DNA from 3 places in the Paenibacillus sp. AD87 genome. Region 2 is predicted to be linked to each of the others. Evidence: riboswitches for the same ligand, from Rfam matches in the RefSeq annotation. Region 2 holds a riboswitch; each other region holds the start of a gene.
The links. Region 2 has a riboswitch for S-adenosylmethionine ahead of metA (homoserine O-acetyltransferase MetA). Riboswitches for the same ligand answer to the same signal wherever they lie in the genome.

Region 1 (5,434 bases), 1.2 Mb from region 2:
TCTGCCCATACGTCATCTCTCGCCTGTGCAGCCAGTTCCACCGTCTTGCGAATAAGGTCCAACGCTGCTTGCTCGCCGATTCCTCTCTTGCGGAACCCCTCCACCGTCGCCTGATAACTGGATGTAATTGCACAGTCGGCTCCTGCGCGGAAATAATCCGCATGGACCTGAACGATAACATCTGGATTCTCGAGCAATACACGAGCCGACCATAGTGGATCATCCAGATCACACCCATGCTGTTCGAGTTCCGTGGCCAGCGCTCCATCCAGAATCATGACCGGATACTCACGCAGGATCTGTTCTATGGGATTAGTCTGTTGTACTTGCGTCATGTACTTGTCCTCTTTTCTTATTCACACGTTCTGTCAGATAATAAACTGCGTAACACACTGCGATGAATGGAACTCCGCAATACAGCGCTATTCGCTGTGTCGGGTCAAAAGCAATGCCTATACATGAAGCCAGACACAATATAAACGAGATAATAGGCACCGCTGGATACAGTGGCGTACGATAGACAAGATCTTTGACCGCATGTCCTTCCCGGATATACTGTCTGCGGAACATATACTGTGAAGCACTGATGCTCATCCATACCGCAACGACAGCCAGACCTGAAATGGAGACCAGTGTAATATACACGGTACCTGGCACAATGATGCTGGACAGCAGAGCCAGTGCACCACCCACCATACTGATCAGAAGCGCATTCAATGGTACTCCGCGTTTGGTCAACTTGGCAAACCACGGAGAGATCGTTCTCTTGTCAGCCAGAGACCAGAGCATCCGTGAAGATGCATAGAGGCCCGAATTGGCAGCAGAGAGAATCGCCGTCAGAATAACAAAGTTCATAATGTCTGCTGCATAGGGCTACTCCCACCCGCTCCATTACCGCTACAAACGGACTTTCCAATACACTGGCAACCGACATCGGCAACAAGGCCGAGAGAATAACAATCGTTCCGATAAAAAAGATAATTAAACGCCACAGTGTGGTATGGATCGCTTTTGGAATCGTCTTCTCCGGATTCTCTGTTTCCCCGGCAGCAATCCCAATCAATTCGGTACCCGAGAACGCAAAGTTTACGGCAAGCATCGTCATTAGTATCGCAGTAGCCCCATTGGGGAACCAACCAGATGCTGTAATATTGGATAGAAACGGTGCAGGTTCCGAATCTGCCATTGGAATAATACCGAACATGGCTGCGCCCCCAAGAATAATGAAGACTAAAATTGTAAGGACTTTAACTGCGGAAAACCAGAACTCCGATTCCGCAAAAAATTTGACGGTCAGCGCGTTGAACAGGAAGATCATAAGAGCAAACAATGTGCTCCAGATCCAAACATTCACTGAAGGAAACCAGCGCTGCATCAACAGCCCGGCCGCTGTAAATTCGGAACCGAGGGCAACCGTCCAAGTGAGCCAATACAACCAGGCTACAGTGTATCCTGTTGCTGGTCCAATATATTTTGCCGCATAGCTATGAAACGCCCCTGTCTCTGGCATATGAACAGAAAGTTCACCTAGACAGAGCATGACCAGCTAGACGACAATCGCTCCGATCAGATAAGACAGAATGGTACCGATCGGTCCTGCCTGCTGGATGGTATAACCCGAACTAAGAAAAAGACCTGTACCAATGACACCACCAAGTGAGAGCATGATTACATGACGTGCCTGCATTTTGCGCTGAAAATGCCCTGTATCTTTGTTGTTATTCATGTCTGCTCCCCTACTTCTTCATCCAGAAAACAACAAAACAAAAAGACACACTCTTCCTGAAGAGTGCGCCGTTACTGACAAATAAAAACAAACGCTCCTATCTATCAGGCTGTTCACCCGCTGGAATTAGCACAGTATCCTTCAGATCTGTTGCTGAGGTTTCTAAGGGCCAGTCCCTCCACCTCTCTGGATAAGAAAATGATTTTTTATAAATATAGCGATCTATCATGTTTGTGTCAACTATTAAAAAGAAACGTCTCTCTTATTCCGTCGATGATCCCTGATTTGTGATTTTAACTTTAATATCATACGTGATCGGAATTTCACTAAACGTTTCGTCCCAGTTATTTTTAATTTTCTTCCATACCCGTGGATATTTGATTCGCAGCTTATCGCCAAACCCTGCTGCATCCACCTTGTAGACATCCTGCATTTTGTGAAGCAATTGATCTACCTGTTGTTCAGCCATATGACTGAAGTCCTTCTCTAGACCATCCAGATAATGCTCGGAACCATGCGCTTCCGGAGCTGTCCAATTTTCCATAAACCAGCCGTCTGATTCAATTTGAACATGAAATGAAATATCGTCGCCCTTAACTGTGGGAATAATTTTCGATTTTATGTGTTTAATCTCGTAGGTTATGGTGCTGCCGTCTTTGTGTGTATACGTCTTAACGACGCCACCTTTCGCTTTTCCTTGTACCCAGGATAGTCCCTCCATGTCCGTCTGATTCAGACTTCCGATCCATCGGTTCGTTTTCCCGCTAAAAATGGCCGCTCCCGAAAACTTGTGTTCCCCCTCATAGGAGATGACATTTTGCAGCAAATAGCTCGACCCCGATTGCATGGTTGCATCCAATTTGGCGAGTGACACTGGTGGCAGAATTTTATTGGTACGATACACATTGTCCACAAGTCCGGTAAGGTAGAATGAAGGAATCTCACTGGGATCGTTGGACGTCAATGCATCCAGTGCCCTGCGATCACTGACAACAACCAGACAGCTTGGCCGAATATCATTATCACGCAACACAAAATCAAGCAGTTGATCCAGTCTGAATTTCCGGGCCACCTCGGAGGACACCACGATGACTTTCAGATGATGTCCAATCAGCGGCCGGTCTCTTCTCAGAGAGAACTGACGAAATATCTGTATAACTGAATCGCCTGTTAATTGTTCGTTAAAATAGGACTTCCCTGCTCCAGGTGATCCTTGCTGGCTCTCTTCCTTGGATGATCCCTTAGGAACAATCTGAACCGTAGCTGTGATATTATTCCTTTTCGGATAGTGTCCACCCTGTTCATTCACACTCTTCTCAAATTCTGTCTCTTTGGCAACATCAATACCCAGTCCCACGTACACACTAAGATCCTCAATCTCTTTGCTGCTCCAGCATCCAGAGGTAAACAACAGCAGCATTAATCCAGGCAGCAATAGCGCTAATCTGACCTTGCGACTCATGCATACTTCCCTCCTTTTTTGCGGAGGATGCTAATCAACAGCAGGACTGTAGGCAGAATTCCAAATAGGTAAATGGATAAATTACCCACTGCATCCCCCAGTTGAAATGTTTCGTTCACATCCTTGGGAATTAAGGCGATGATATAAATTACAGGTAGCAGGATAAACATGGCGGGTAAAATTTTCTTGCTTTTGAACAACTGGGCACAGCCAACGGTAGCTGCATAGTGTGTGATCGAAAAGGTCGAGAAGATTTGCATGATCCAGATCACGAGCAGCAGCGATTCAAAACGCTCAAAGATCAATCCCTGTAGCTCAAAGCTTCTCATCAGATCCAGGGTAGGCCACGTTCGAGTTTTCATGCCTTCAATGGAAAGACTTCCGATTACCATAACTACCGTAATTAAGTAGATGCCTGTCGGAACGAGCGTACCCCACATTACCGCTTTGATCCCTTTTTGCGGGTGCTGCATATAAGCCATGATGACAAACATCACTTCATAGCCTGTATACGCAAGCAAAGTTGACTTAAGTCCCTTGAATACCGGCATAATCCCTTCTCCCAATACGGGCCTCAGGTTATTAATTTCAAACAGTTTGCTGCTAAGCAAAATGGCAATAACAAAAATGATAAGTGTGATGGGCAAAATAATCTCGAATAGACGTGCTACTGCACCCAGGCCACCTGAGTTCAAATAGATGCCCACCCACATGAAGACCATAACAATAGCCCAGACCGGTGTTCCTTCCAGCAGATAAAGTCCGGTTACTTCTGCCATAACCCGAATTTCAAATGCCGAAATGACCAGAAAATAGATAATCGCAACCGCTCCCAGTATAAAAGCAATCCATGAACCTGTTATTTCCTGAACAAACTGAAAACCCGTTTTGCCAGGAAATCGTCGGCACAGGATGACGAGCATAATGCCTATAAACGTGGCGATTAGCCCGGATATGATGATGGAGATCCAGACATCCGGTGTGTCTACTGCCTCAACCGTAGTACGCGGAAGTGTCAAAATCCCAGCGCCCAGCATGTAATTGATAATCATGACTCCGGTCTGGGTTGTCGTCAGCTTATCCGTGGGACGATTCACGTTATCACCTCTTTGCTCTGGTTTAAAATGTTTATGTTAATCTTGCTATTCATCTATTTTTTGCGATCCGGATCGGTAGGGTTCATCATGCGCGGACGCCGCCTCATCATTTTTAATGGTGCACGGATCAGCAAGTCCTTCCATTCGCTCAAGCTATACGGAACCACTGGGCTGACATAGGGAACCCCAAAGCTTTTCAGGCGCACGAGATGGCTGCAAATAAGCAGGAAGAACATAATCACCCCGAATAATCCAAGCGCCGCTGCACTGAACATGCCTGTAAAACGCAAAATTCGCAGTGTAATTCCAGCACTATAGGTAGGGATGGAAAATGAGGAGATCGCCGTTACCGCAACTACGATGACGAGAAATGGACTGACAATACCGGCCTGTACGGCTGCATCCCCGATAATGAGACCACCGACGATGCCCATCGCCGGACCGATCGGTTTGGGCAGACGGATACCAGCCTCACGCAATATTTCAATGGCTGTCTCCATAATGAGTGCTTCAATAATGGAAGGAAACGGTACACCATTTCGCGTCTCAATAATGGTCAATGCCAACTTCGTGGGAATCAGACCAGGATGAAATGAAATAAAGGAGATGTACAAGGCAGGAGCAAATAGCGCAATCATGGCTGCCAGAAAACGAAGCATGCGCAGAAATGTGCCTGGTATCCAGCGCTCATAATAATCCTCTGGAGATTGCAGCAGCATGCTGAAGGTTGCGGGCACAATTAAGGCAAACGGTGTACCATCAAGCAGTATGGCAACACGCCCCTCTAACATTCCGCTGATTACGCGGTCTGGCCTTTCCGTGTTTTGGATCTGTTGAAACGGACTCAGCTCATCGTCTTCAATTAGCTGCTCCACATAACCGGATTCCAGCATGACATCCATATCCAATCCTTCTATGCGCCTCCGGACCTCTGCCACAAGCTCAGGATCGGCAATATCCTCTATATACGCGATAGCAAGATCCTTCTTGATCCGGGTACCCACTTCAAATTTCTGAATAAACAAACTCTGATTGCTTCCGAAGCGTCGCAGTATACCTGTATTGTCACTGAGATGCTCCGTAAATCCAATTCTTGGCCCGCGAAGCAATGCTTCGGACAAGGGCTCTTCAATGTTGCGGCTTATTCCT
Region 2 (5,434 bases):
CATACCACGCATCAGCAGCCAGGATTCCTGAGCCCCGAGCACGGTTCCAAGTCCATTCTGCAATTGTTTTAGCTGTGTACCCAATGAATCCGTACGAGCAACGGCTAAACCTGCCAGCACATCACTGTGTCCGCCAAGGAACTTGGTCGCACTATGTACGACAATATCTACCCCGAGCTCGATCGGCCGTTGGTAATAAGGCGTCATGAAGGTGTTATCGAGAATGGAGATTAACTCATGTTCCTGTGCCCAGGAGGTGACTGCAGCAATATCCGTGATCCGAAGTGTCGGGTTGGATGGTGTTTCCATATAGACTGCCTTCGTATTCGGTTTGAGCGCTGCCTTCACTTCATCAATATTGGTCATATCCACAAAGGTAGTCTCAATCTGCATCCGGCTCAGAATGGAAGTAAGCAGTCGATACGTTCCTCCATATACATCTTCCGTCACAATCATGTGATCGCCTGCCGAGAACATCATGAACACACTGGAGATGGCAGCCATGCCTGAGGAATAGGCAAATCCGCGTGCCCCACCCTCCAATAATGTAATGTAATCCTCCAATGCCTGACGAGTCGGGTTACCGGAACGACTATAATCATGTTGAGGTGGATTAAAAATATCAAAATGATGGAATGTGGAGGCCTGGTAAATTGGCACACTGGAAGCCCCGGTGGTTTTATCGATTTCATCACCGAAATGCAGCAGCTTGGTATCGAACTTCAGGTCGGAATGAACATTCCGTTCATGATTGTTGGCATTATTGTTTTGCTCACTCATGATGCGTTCCCCCTTCTATCTCCTGCTGTGCAGCTGTGAGTGCATTGCCCAGATCGGCAATCAGATCTTCGGCGTGCTCGATCCCTACAGAGAAGCGCAACAGACGGTCATCTACACCTACAGCGTCACGAATTTCAATCGGAATATCCGCATGGGTCTGTACCGCAGGATAAGTCATCAATGACTCTACACCCCCGAGGCTTTCCGCAAAAGCAATCAGTTTGATGTGACGAAGCAACGGTTCAACATAACGAGCATCCTTTACTTTGAAAGAGAAAATGCCTGTATTTCCACTGGATTGTTTATTTTGTATTTCAAATCCGGGATGATCCGACAAACCAGGATGATACACTTCATTAACGGCTGGGTGCTCCAAAAGGTACTTGGCAATCGTCAAAGCATTATACTCATGCCGCTCCATGCGAAGAGCGAGTGTCTTCATGCCTTTCATCAGCTGATAGGAGTCGCTTGGAGACAACACTGCTCCAATAGAATTGTGCAGGAATGCCATTTCGGCCGACAATTCTTCCCCTTTGGTAATAATTAATCCGGCAAGTACATCATTATGACCACCCAGATACTTCGTGGCACTATGGATAATGATATCAGCACCGAGTTCAATTGGACGCTGGAAGAACGGAGTCAGTAGTGTATTATCCACAATGGTCAGCAAGTTATGGCTCTTGGCCCAGGAGCATACCGCTTCCACATCCGTAATCATCATTAGTGGATTGGTTGGTGTCTCAATAAATACCGCTTTTGTATTCGGCTGACGAATACTTTCCAGAGCTGCTAGGTCATTGGTATCTACGTAACTTGCCGTCACACCAAATCGAGACAGGATGCGTTCAAGCAACCGATACGTTCCGCCGTACAGATCCAGCGATACAATCAGATGATCCCCTTGTCCAAATAAAGCGAAAATCGTTTGCAAAGCAGCCATGCCGGAGCTACAGGCAAAACCTGCATCACCGGATTCCAACGCTGCCGCTGCTTCTTCCAACACTTTACGGGTTGGATTGGTCGTACGAATATAATCAAATCCCGTGCTTTGTCCAAGCTTTGGGTGGCGAAACGCAGTGGATTGATAGATCGGAAAATTAATGGCGCCCGTTACCGGTTCATTGATAGACCCAATTTGGGCCAATCGACTTTCGATTTTCAACTTATTGTCTTCCATTGCAGCATCCTCCTGTAATGTCGATTAGATTTGCGGACCAATATCGTAAGGTGTCTCTTGATACACATAGTAATTGAGCCAATTAGAGAATAATAAGTTTGCATGTGCCCGCCAAGTGGCCGGGGGAACACGGGAAGGATCGTCATTCGGGAAATAATGTCTAGGCAGCGCAATGTCCATGCCTTTAGCTGCATCACGGTCATATTCCCATTTCAATGAAAGAGGGTCATACTCAGCATGTCCGGTTGCAAAAATCTGTTTGCCGTCTTTGGTAGCAACCAGGAAAATACCCGCTTCCTCAGATTCAGCCAATATTTCAAGGTTTTCATTTTTTTCAATATCTTCACGCCGCACTTCCGTATGGCGGGAATGCGGGACGTTGAATACTTCATCAAATCCGCGCAGCAACTGCACATTGGATCTGTTGATCGTATGTGAGAATACGCCAAAACATTTTTCATCCAATGGAACTTTGGGAACTCCAAAATGATGGTATAAACCCGCTTGGGAAGCCCAACATATATGCATGGTCGAAGTTACATTGGTTTTGGTCCATTCGAAGATCTCCTGGATTTCTTTCCAATAATTCACGTCTTCAAAGTCCATTTGCTCTACAGGAGCGCCTGTAATGATCATGCCGTCAAAACGGCGGTGTTCAATCTCATCAAAGGTTTTGTAGAACAAGTCCAAATATTCCTGGGAAGTATTCTTGGACGTATGAGACTTCGGATGAACCAGAACGATATCTACCTGAATTGGTGTGTTACCCACCAGACGAAGCAATTGAGTTTCTGTCGTTTCCTTTGTGGGCATCAGGTTTAATATAGCGATACGTAGTGGACGAATGTCCTGCTGGTAAGCAGATGTCTCGTCCATGACAAAGATGTTCTCTCCTGCAAGTACTTCCTTGGCAGGCAGTGTGTCTGGAATTTTGATTGGCATGGTGTTTCTAACTCCTCCTTGTGCATAAATAGATGCAGCCACTGCGGATTCGATACGATTCGCATCCGTACAGTTATAGGCTGCCATGAGCTTGCCTGCAGGCGCTGAATTGCAACCACATTGCTGGCGGCAAGCTCAAGTTCCTTAGCGAAAATCACTGCTGAGAAGTCGGTGCATATAACAAAGACCTTCCTCGGATTCCGAGAAAGGTCATATGTAAATAGATATGCGCCTCTCTCATCTCTCAGTTACAACAGTGTCACTTGGACACTTGGTCGCTGCAAGAATTAGCACCGTGCGGTATACCGCCGGTTGCCGGGTTTCATCGGGCCAGTCCCTCCACCTACTCTTGATAAGATTTCGCTTTATTCAATTGTAAAAACTAGTGTGGTTCACCTTTTACTTTAAGACATTAATCCCCTCACGTCAAGGTGTAGTTCAATGTCTGTTCCTCAGGATCGGAACCGTTCATCATCCGTTGTCATACACTGCTCCAGGGCGCGAAATCGACACATTTTTGCGCTTGAAAGGACCCTGTACCAGCGGTATACTAGACAAGTGTTATAAACCCTTATGTGAGAGGTGACATATTCAATGGATGGCGACCCGAGGCCTGACTGGCAGCCGAATTCCGACAAACTGCATAGAGAATTGATATCAGCATGCCGGCAGCGGGACGTTACTTCCGTTTGATTATAGAGCGAACGCAGTCCTGACTTCCAGGCTCCGCTGCCGACCGGCTGATCTGTTCTTTTTGCGCCCATATTGATGAAATCCGCCCATTTGGCGGGTGCAGAAGGAGTAGATGAATAATGAAAATCCGGTTGGTAAATAACGGTGTATTTATTCCGGTGGACGACATTCAGCAAGCGCTGACTCCACCAGCGGAGGGGTTTTACTGGATTGATGCGGACGTAGACGATTTGGCGGTACTTCAACCGCTGTTCATGATGCATGATCTGGCCGTGGAAGACTGTTTGAGTGACGAAGAACAACGTCCGAAGATTGAAATTTATGAGAGCCATTATTTTATTGTTATTAATAGCATTCGTTTTGATGATGAAGAGATTTTTTTACGTGCCGTCAACTTGTTCCTTGGCAGACACTTTATTATCAGTGTGACCAAACAGAAAGTCAGCGAATTGCGGACATTGAAACCGATCCTATGGGAACAGGAAATCAGTACGCCTGATAAGCTGCTTTATCTGCTGGTTGACTTGATTGTTGATAATTATTTCACTGTCGGTGACCGAATCGAAGCGCGCATCGAGAAGCTTGAAGAGGACATTCTGATGCATACCAAGAAATCTCATCTGAATGAGATTATCGGGTTGCGCAGTGAGATTTTGTGGCTGAAGAAAGTGCTTGGACCTCAGAAAGAGGTCATTAACACACTCAATAAAAAAGATCTGCGTCTTATTGATGATCAACTGCAGAAGTATTTCAGTGACATTTATGAGAATGCTGTGAAAATATCCGAAACCTTTGAGACCTATCGCGACTTGATGGGGAACTTACGAGAAGCTTACCAATCCAGTATCGCCAACCGTGCGAATGAAATCATGCGTGTGTTCACCGCCATTACCACGGTGTTCATGCCGCTGACCGTTATCACTGGCATCTATGGGATGAACTTCACGAACATGCCTGAGTTGGACTGGAAGTATGGTTATTTTGTGGTCATTGGCCTGATGGTTACACTGGGCCTGAGCATGTTCTTTATTTTCCGCAAAAAAGATTGGGTTTGAAATAGCAAAAGACGAAGCGCTCCACATTTGGAGAAACGCCTCGTCTTTTTTTTTATTATTCGCTTAATGTATGACAACCTGTATGACAACTAACGTCCTATTTCCAATCTAGCCTGCATTTTGCTCCGTCTCTGTATGTCGACGAAACCGGATTCGAATCATGCGCAGTCTTTCGTAGACCTGTTCCAGGTTGCTCCCCCCAGGCTTTTCTTCTCCATACACCTTATGTAACACGGGCTTCAGGAACGTATCTCCCAGCTCCTCGTAGGCACTCCATACCGCCTCTTGCTCCTCTTCGGGCATGACAGCAAGCTCCGCATCAAGTAGACAATCTGTGTCATACCCCTCCAAATCCAGTGCCTCTAACAGTTCAATTAGCTCCCGACGGGACAATCCGGAACGATTCACGATCTCCTCTAACGTATATCCTTCTTTCATCCCTTCAAGTACCTGCTTCCGTGTGGTAAATCTGTCTAGCTCCTGCTTGTATTTCTGCTCTCTCTGTTTGTACAGCCAGCTCTCATATTCTTGTTCCTTCAGAACTGAGTACACCCAATCTAGCGGAAAAGATGTGGAACGTTCCAGTCTATTCGTAAGCTCCAACCATTCAGCTCCGTACTCAGAAGCCTTGCTCTCTCCTACGCCAGGCAGTTGCATCAATTCATCGATGGTTTGTGGAACAAATGCACTGATCATTCGTAACAACCGGTTCGTTGCAATAAAATAGGGGGCCTTCCGGTCAGACGCTGCTCTCTTCCTGCGCCATATGCACAGGTCCATATAC
Region 3 (5,434 bases), 3.9 Mb from region 2:
CTCGGTGTCATTTCTGTTGTGCTGGTTTTGTTGCAAGTGGTCATTGGTTTTGGACTGATGCTCACGATGAATCGTCCGGAAGTGTATATGTTCGTGGCGCTGGCGCATATGCTTGATATTGCTATTTTGTTCGGTGTATTAACCTATATGAGTTTCCTGGTGTACAAGTTGCATCGGCCCGTTAACCGGTTCTGATATATCCGAATTATTGTAGTTCAGGGATAATCCAGTGAAGTTCACCATCCGATGATGTACATCATTGGACAGGTGAACTTTGTTTGATGTCAGGCGTGTCAGGGCACCCTATTGTAAGCAGCGGTCATACGTTTACTCTGATTCCGATTTTGTTTAATATGATAAATTATTATTAATTTGATGATCTGCAGAGTGGAAAGAGGAGGCTATATATGCTGCGAACGTTGCTGGGTGAAAAGCCGCGTAAGAACGAAGGCATACTAAAGGACGCGATGGAAGCGATGGCGGATACCCTTGAGCTATTTCAGCGACAGATGCATGTGGACCATGATCCTACCCATGATTTTCGTAAACTGTATATATGGACCCAGGGACTGATCTCTTCGCTGGATGAATTGGAGCAAAGCTGTTTTGCAGCTTCCCATTTCCGTCAGAAAGTCAAAGCGGGCTCTACGGATGATATGACATTACCAGAAAAAGCAGAGTATGCCCGTTACGTCTATTTCTATAAGGATGGCTTCATCCGATGTTTTGCCATTCTGGATAAGTTAGGTACAGTGTTGAATGAAATATTTGAGCTGAATACAACCAATGTTAAAACTCATTATTCTTATTTCACCGTATTAAGACAGTTCGGATATGATAAGCTGCATTATGTTCTTGCTAACGAACTAATCCGGATCAAGGACTCTTATCGTGAGCCAATGAGCAAATTGCGCAAACGGCGAAACATGGAGATTCATTACATGAATTCCGAAATGCAGGATGATCTGTGGCAGCTGCACCAGACTTTGCAAGGGAAAGTGAAGCTGGAAGACCTGGATCAGCATCTCTTGGAACTCCGGCAGGGTGTGGATATGGTATGTGAGACGTTAAAAGCAGCGTATGGCTACATCAACGAGAAGTGGCATAAGCAGGTAATGAATCAACCGACGAACTGATTGGATAGTAATATTTGCCTTTGACAAATCGGAATACTTGGATTATACTGAGTTCCTGATCGACAGTTAGATGGAATTAACATTTATGACATTAACATTATAACTACTACTGAACTTATAAATTAAATATTTCTTATCGAGAGCGGCGGAGGGACAGGCCCGATGAAGCCCGGCAACCGATTTATAACTGCATGACAGCTGTGTCATACTTTATAGATGTTAGGTGCTAATTCCTACAAAATGGTGCAAGGCACGATTTTGGCAGATGAGAAGGTATAATCTTTCACGTGAAGAGCCCTTTTTGTTTCTGCAAAAGGGGCTCTTTTTTTGTACGATGAAGGGGAGTTTTCCTTTCATTCGGGTAAAGATACATGTAGGCAGTGGGAAGGAGCAGTAATTTTGATTGAATTAAAAGGTTTAACCAAGAAGTACGGTAAAGGTTCAAAAAGTACGACGGCCTTATCGGAACTAAATTTGAATATCCGCAAGGGTGAAATATTCGGAGTTATCGGTCATTCCGGTGCAGGCAAGAGTACATTGATCCGTTGTATCAATTTGCTCGAACGCCCCACGGCAGGCGAGGTTTGGGTTGATGGAATCAACCTAACCGATCTCAATAAGTCCGATTTGCAACAACAACGGCGTAAGATCGGCATGATTTTTCAACACTTTAATCTGTTATCCTCAGCTACGGTATATGACAATGTGGCTTTTCCTTTAAAGCTCGTTAATACGCCCAAGGCTGCAATTGATCGAAAAGTGAAGGAAATGCTCGCATTGGTTGGACTGGAGGACCACAGCAATAAATATCCGGCCCAGCTGTCAGGCGGACAGAAGCAAAGGGTAGGTATTGCGAGAGCGCTCGCGAGTGATCCGAACGTGCTGCTGTGTGATGAGGCCACATCGGCACTTGATCCCCAGACAACTGATTCGATTCTGAAGTTATTGCTGGATATCAATGAAAAGTATAACCTCACGATTGTTCTAATCACCCATGAGATGCACGTGATCCAGAATATCTGTGATCAGGTGGCGGTTATCCATCAGGGAGGCATCGTGGAGCAAGGGCCAGTGACGGAAGTATTCCTCAAGCCGCAGCATGCCATTACGCGTGATTTTATGATGCGGGACCATGAGGTGGGAATTGCATTAGAAGAGACCGCTCTGGCGAGTGCAGATGTCTCATTACAGACGAACGGAGCTTCTAAGCTTGTGAAAATATCCTTCCTGGGCAATAAAACCTATGAGGCGATTTTGTCCAGAACGGTTCGCAAAACAGGAGTGGATTTCGCCATTTTGCAAGGCACCATTTCAACGATCAAACAAGTTCCCTATGGACAGCTGACCGTTCGGTTTGAGGGGCAGTCAGATGAGATTAATCTCACCATTAAAGAGTTAGTGGATCAGGGACTTGATGTGGAGGTGCTTCGTTAAATGGATTTTTCAACAGTACGTTGGGAAGAAATCGGTAAGGCTTCAATTGAAACACTGCAAATCCTGGGGGCATCGGGCCTGTTCACGATAATCATTGGTTTGCCGCTAGGCGTATTGCTGTTCATGACGGCAAGATCGACTTCAATCCAGTCTCAAGTGGTGTACACGATACTATCGTTTATTGTAAACATTCTGCGATCAGTGCCATTTATCATTCTGATTGTTGCACTCATTCCGTTTACGCGTTCACTGGTTGGCACAGCTACAGGGGTGCTGGGCGTTATACCACCGCTCGTCATTGCCGCAGCTCCATACTTTGCCCGGTTGGTGGAAACTACACTGCGTGAAGTGGATCGTGGCGTCATTGAAGCGGCACAGGCGATGGGAGCTTCAACTGGACAGATTGTGCGACGTATACTTCTGCCAGAGTCATTGCCGGGTCTGATAGCTGGTATCACCATTACAATCGTAACCCTCGTTTCCTACACGGCGATGGCGGGGATGGTTGGTGGTGGAGGTCTGGGGACATTGGCAATCAACTACGGATACTTCCGTTATCAGAATGAAATTATGATTATATCTGTTGTATTTATGATCATTCTGGTGCAAGTGCTTCAGATGGCAGGCGATCGTTTAGTTAAATGGTTCACCAGGAAATAACACATATATAGCATTTGCCTGAATCGGTATCGACTTGGGGCAAAATGCAAAAAAAATTATTGGAGAAGGGGTTTTACACATGAAAAAATGGTCTTTTGCTCTACTTAGTATTATGCTGATTGCGGTTCTAGCGGCTTGCGGAAACAACAAGGATTCCGACAGCGGCGCTGACAATGCTGGAGGCGCACCGCGCACCGTAGAATTGAAAGTGGGAGCATCACCTACACCACATGCGGAAATTTTGGAAAGCATCAAGCCCGAACTCGAAGCTGAAGGCATTCGCTTGCAAATCGTGACTTTCAATGATTATGTTCAACCTAACCAACAGCTTGAAGATAAACAACTGGATGCGAACTTTTTCCAACACCAGCCTTACCTGGATACAGAGAACAAAGAACGTGGTTTCCATCTCGTTGCTGTAACACCTGTGCATGTTGAACCATTTGCTGGCTATTCCAAAAAAATCAAATCATTGGATGAGTTGAAAGACGGCGCAAAAGTAGCCATTCCTAATGACCCATCCAACGGCGGTCGTGGACTGTTGTTGCTTGCAAAAGAAGGACTTATCACGCTGAAAGACAACACAAATATCACTTCTACGATTCAGGATATTACAGCCAATCCGAAAAACCTGAATATCATCGAGCTGGATGCAGCCATGACGCCTCGTCAACTGGATGAAGCAGACCTGGTATTCATCAACGCCAACTACGCGCTGGAAGCCAATCTGAACCCAGAGAAGGATGCGCTGCTGATTGAGGACCTGCAAGGTAACCCTTATGCAAACATCCTCGTATCACGTGAAGATAACAAAGATGCAGATGCCATCCAAAAACTGGCTGCAGCCCTGCATTCCGAAGAGGTTAAAACATTCATCAAAGAACGTTATAAAGGTGCTGTAGAACCGGCGTTTTAAGCTGAACGATTAAGCTGAAAATACATTGTATACTCGGCTCCACTTGTTATGGAACTACTAAAGAAAGCCCTGCATTCTCTTTATAGAGAATGCAGAGCTTTTTGTTTTGTACATCATGTTAAAGAGAACGTTTTGATGTAAGAGCACTTCGATGTAGTACTTACTATAAGTACTTTACTTATAAGCTTAACGTTTATTCGGATCAGTATCTGAATGACCATCTGTCTGTTGGCTATCAGAGTCTGCGGACTCCTGTCCAGCAGCATGCTGTTGGTAAGCTTCCTCTGCAGGAGATAGCGAATTCTGATCTCCTGGGTCAGCATCCTTTTTGCGACCGGTCAGCTTGCGACGAATCCATCCGAAAGCACCAACAATAGCGGCCACGATGACAAACCAACCTTTTTTGAGCAAAAGCAATAATCCGACTTTCTTAGCTACAGCTACACCAGCACCACCGAGAATCAGACTGGTCAGGCCGAGTTCTGATTTTTTGTCTACGGATGCATCAAACTCTTCATAGGTGTTTCCTTTAATCACGTTGAGCTGGTTAAGCACGGAGTTTTCAAACTGTTTGCGATTTTCTTCAAAATTGGCACTATCCGTAACAAGGATAACACCGATGTATCCTTCACGGGTGAGTACATTCACATTGTAATTGACGAGTTTTTCCCGCTCTGCATCCTCAAGACCAAGAGAATAGATCAATTGATGTTTGCTGCTGTCATAGGCGGGCTCAATTTCCCATCCGGTGATAAACAGTTGGTTTTCTGGTGTTGTTTTCTCATTTTGATCTTCTGTACCTCTTTTGTAGCTATCGAGCAGTTCATCGGCGTCCAGATCGTCTTTCTCACTGTCATCGACATGACCGGTATCGTTATATTCAAAGATAACATACCAGTTGGAGTTTTCGCCGGCGCCATAGATGCTTCCAATTTCCGTTCCATTGGGGAAGGAGTCCGTGTCTTCCAGAAACCTTTGGGTGTTAGCTGCATCGAGATAGGAGAGATTTTCAGCTACGTTTAATGTTGCTTTGTTATCAAGTACTACGTTTGAAGGCCCATCAATCCATTGATAATCTTCGGTGGAGCTATTGCTTTCACTTTCTGCAGATGCTGTGGTCGAGAATGGAGCTTGAAATGAGGCGATAAGCAAAATTGCGAGTAGAGAGGCTAACCATCTTTTCATTTACGCTGTATTCCTTTCGAAGGTGTCATGCAATGTTGTCATTTACATGAACATATGTATTGTGTCGTTATATTCATAAGAAAATAAGGACTTATCGACAGTA

Region 1: it holds a riboswitch for S-adenosylmethionine, as region 2 does, so the genes downstream of both, mmuP (S-methylmethionine permease) here and metA (homoserine O-acetyltransferase MetA) in region 2, are expected to answer to the same signal.
Region 3: it holds a riboswitch for S-adenosylmethionine, as region 2 does, so the genes downstream of both, gpAD87_RS00465 (methionine ABC transporter ATP-binding protein) here and metA (homoserine O-acetyltransferase MetA) in region 2, are expected to answer to the same signal.

The regions. Positions count from the first base shown of each region.
Region 1 is NZ_LXQN01000007.1:5,159,827-5,165,260, forward strand. It holds gene mmuM (homocysteine S-methyltransferase) at 1-335, opposite strand, end outside; partial or broken gene mmuP (S-methylmethionine permease) at 313-1,726, opposite strand; SAM riboswitch class I at 1,821-1,923, opposite strand; gene gpAD87_RS22750 (Ger(x)C family spore germination protein) at 1,989-3,188, opposite strand; gene gpAD87_RS22755 (GerAB/ArcD/ProY family transporter) at 3,185-4,285, opposite strand; gene gpAD87_RS22760 (spore germination protein) at 4,339-5,434, opposite strand, start outside.
Region 2 is NZ_LXQN01000007.1:4,004,103-4,009,536, forward strand. It holds gene gpAD87_RS17450 (trans-sulfuration enzyme family protein) at 1-780, opposite strand, end outside; gene gpAD87_RS17455 (aminotransferase class I/II-fold pyridoxal phosphate-dependent enzyme) at 773-1,960, opposite strand; gene metA (homoserine O-acetyltransferase MetA) at 1,985-2,902, opposite strand; SAM riboswitch class I at 3,137-3,261, opposite strand; gene corA (magnesium/cobalt transporter CorA) at 3,715-4,650, shown strand; gene gpAD87_RS17470 (HRDC domain-containing protein) at 4,759-5,434, opposite strand, start outside.
Region 3 is NZ_LXQN01000007.1:67,544-72,977, forward strand. It holds gene gpAD87_RS00455 (COX15/CtaA family protein) at 1-195, shown strand, start outside; gene gpAD87_RS00460 (Cthe_2314 family HEPN domain-containing protein) at 408-1,136, shown strand; SAM riboswitch class I at 1,267-1,408, shown strand; gene gpAD87_RS00465 (methionine ABC transporter ATP-binding protein) at 1,536-2,570, shown strand; gene gpAD87_RS00470 (methionine ABC transporter permease) at 2,571-3,230, shown strand; gene gpAD87_RS00475 (MetQ/NlpA family ABC transporter substrate-binding protein) at 3,310-4,146, shown strand; gene gpAD87_RS00480 (DUF2167 domain-containing protein) at 4,333-5,331, opposite strand.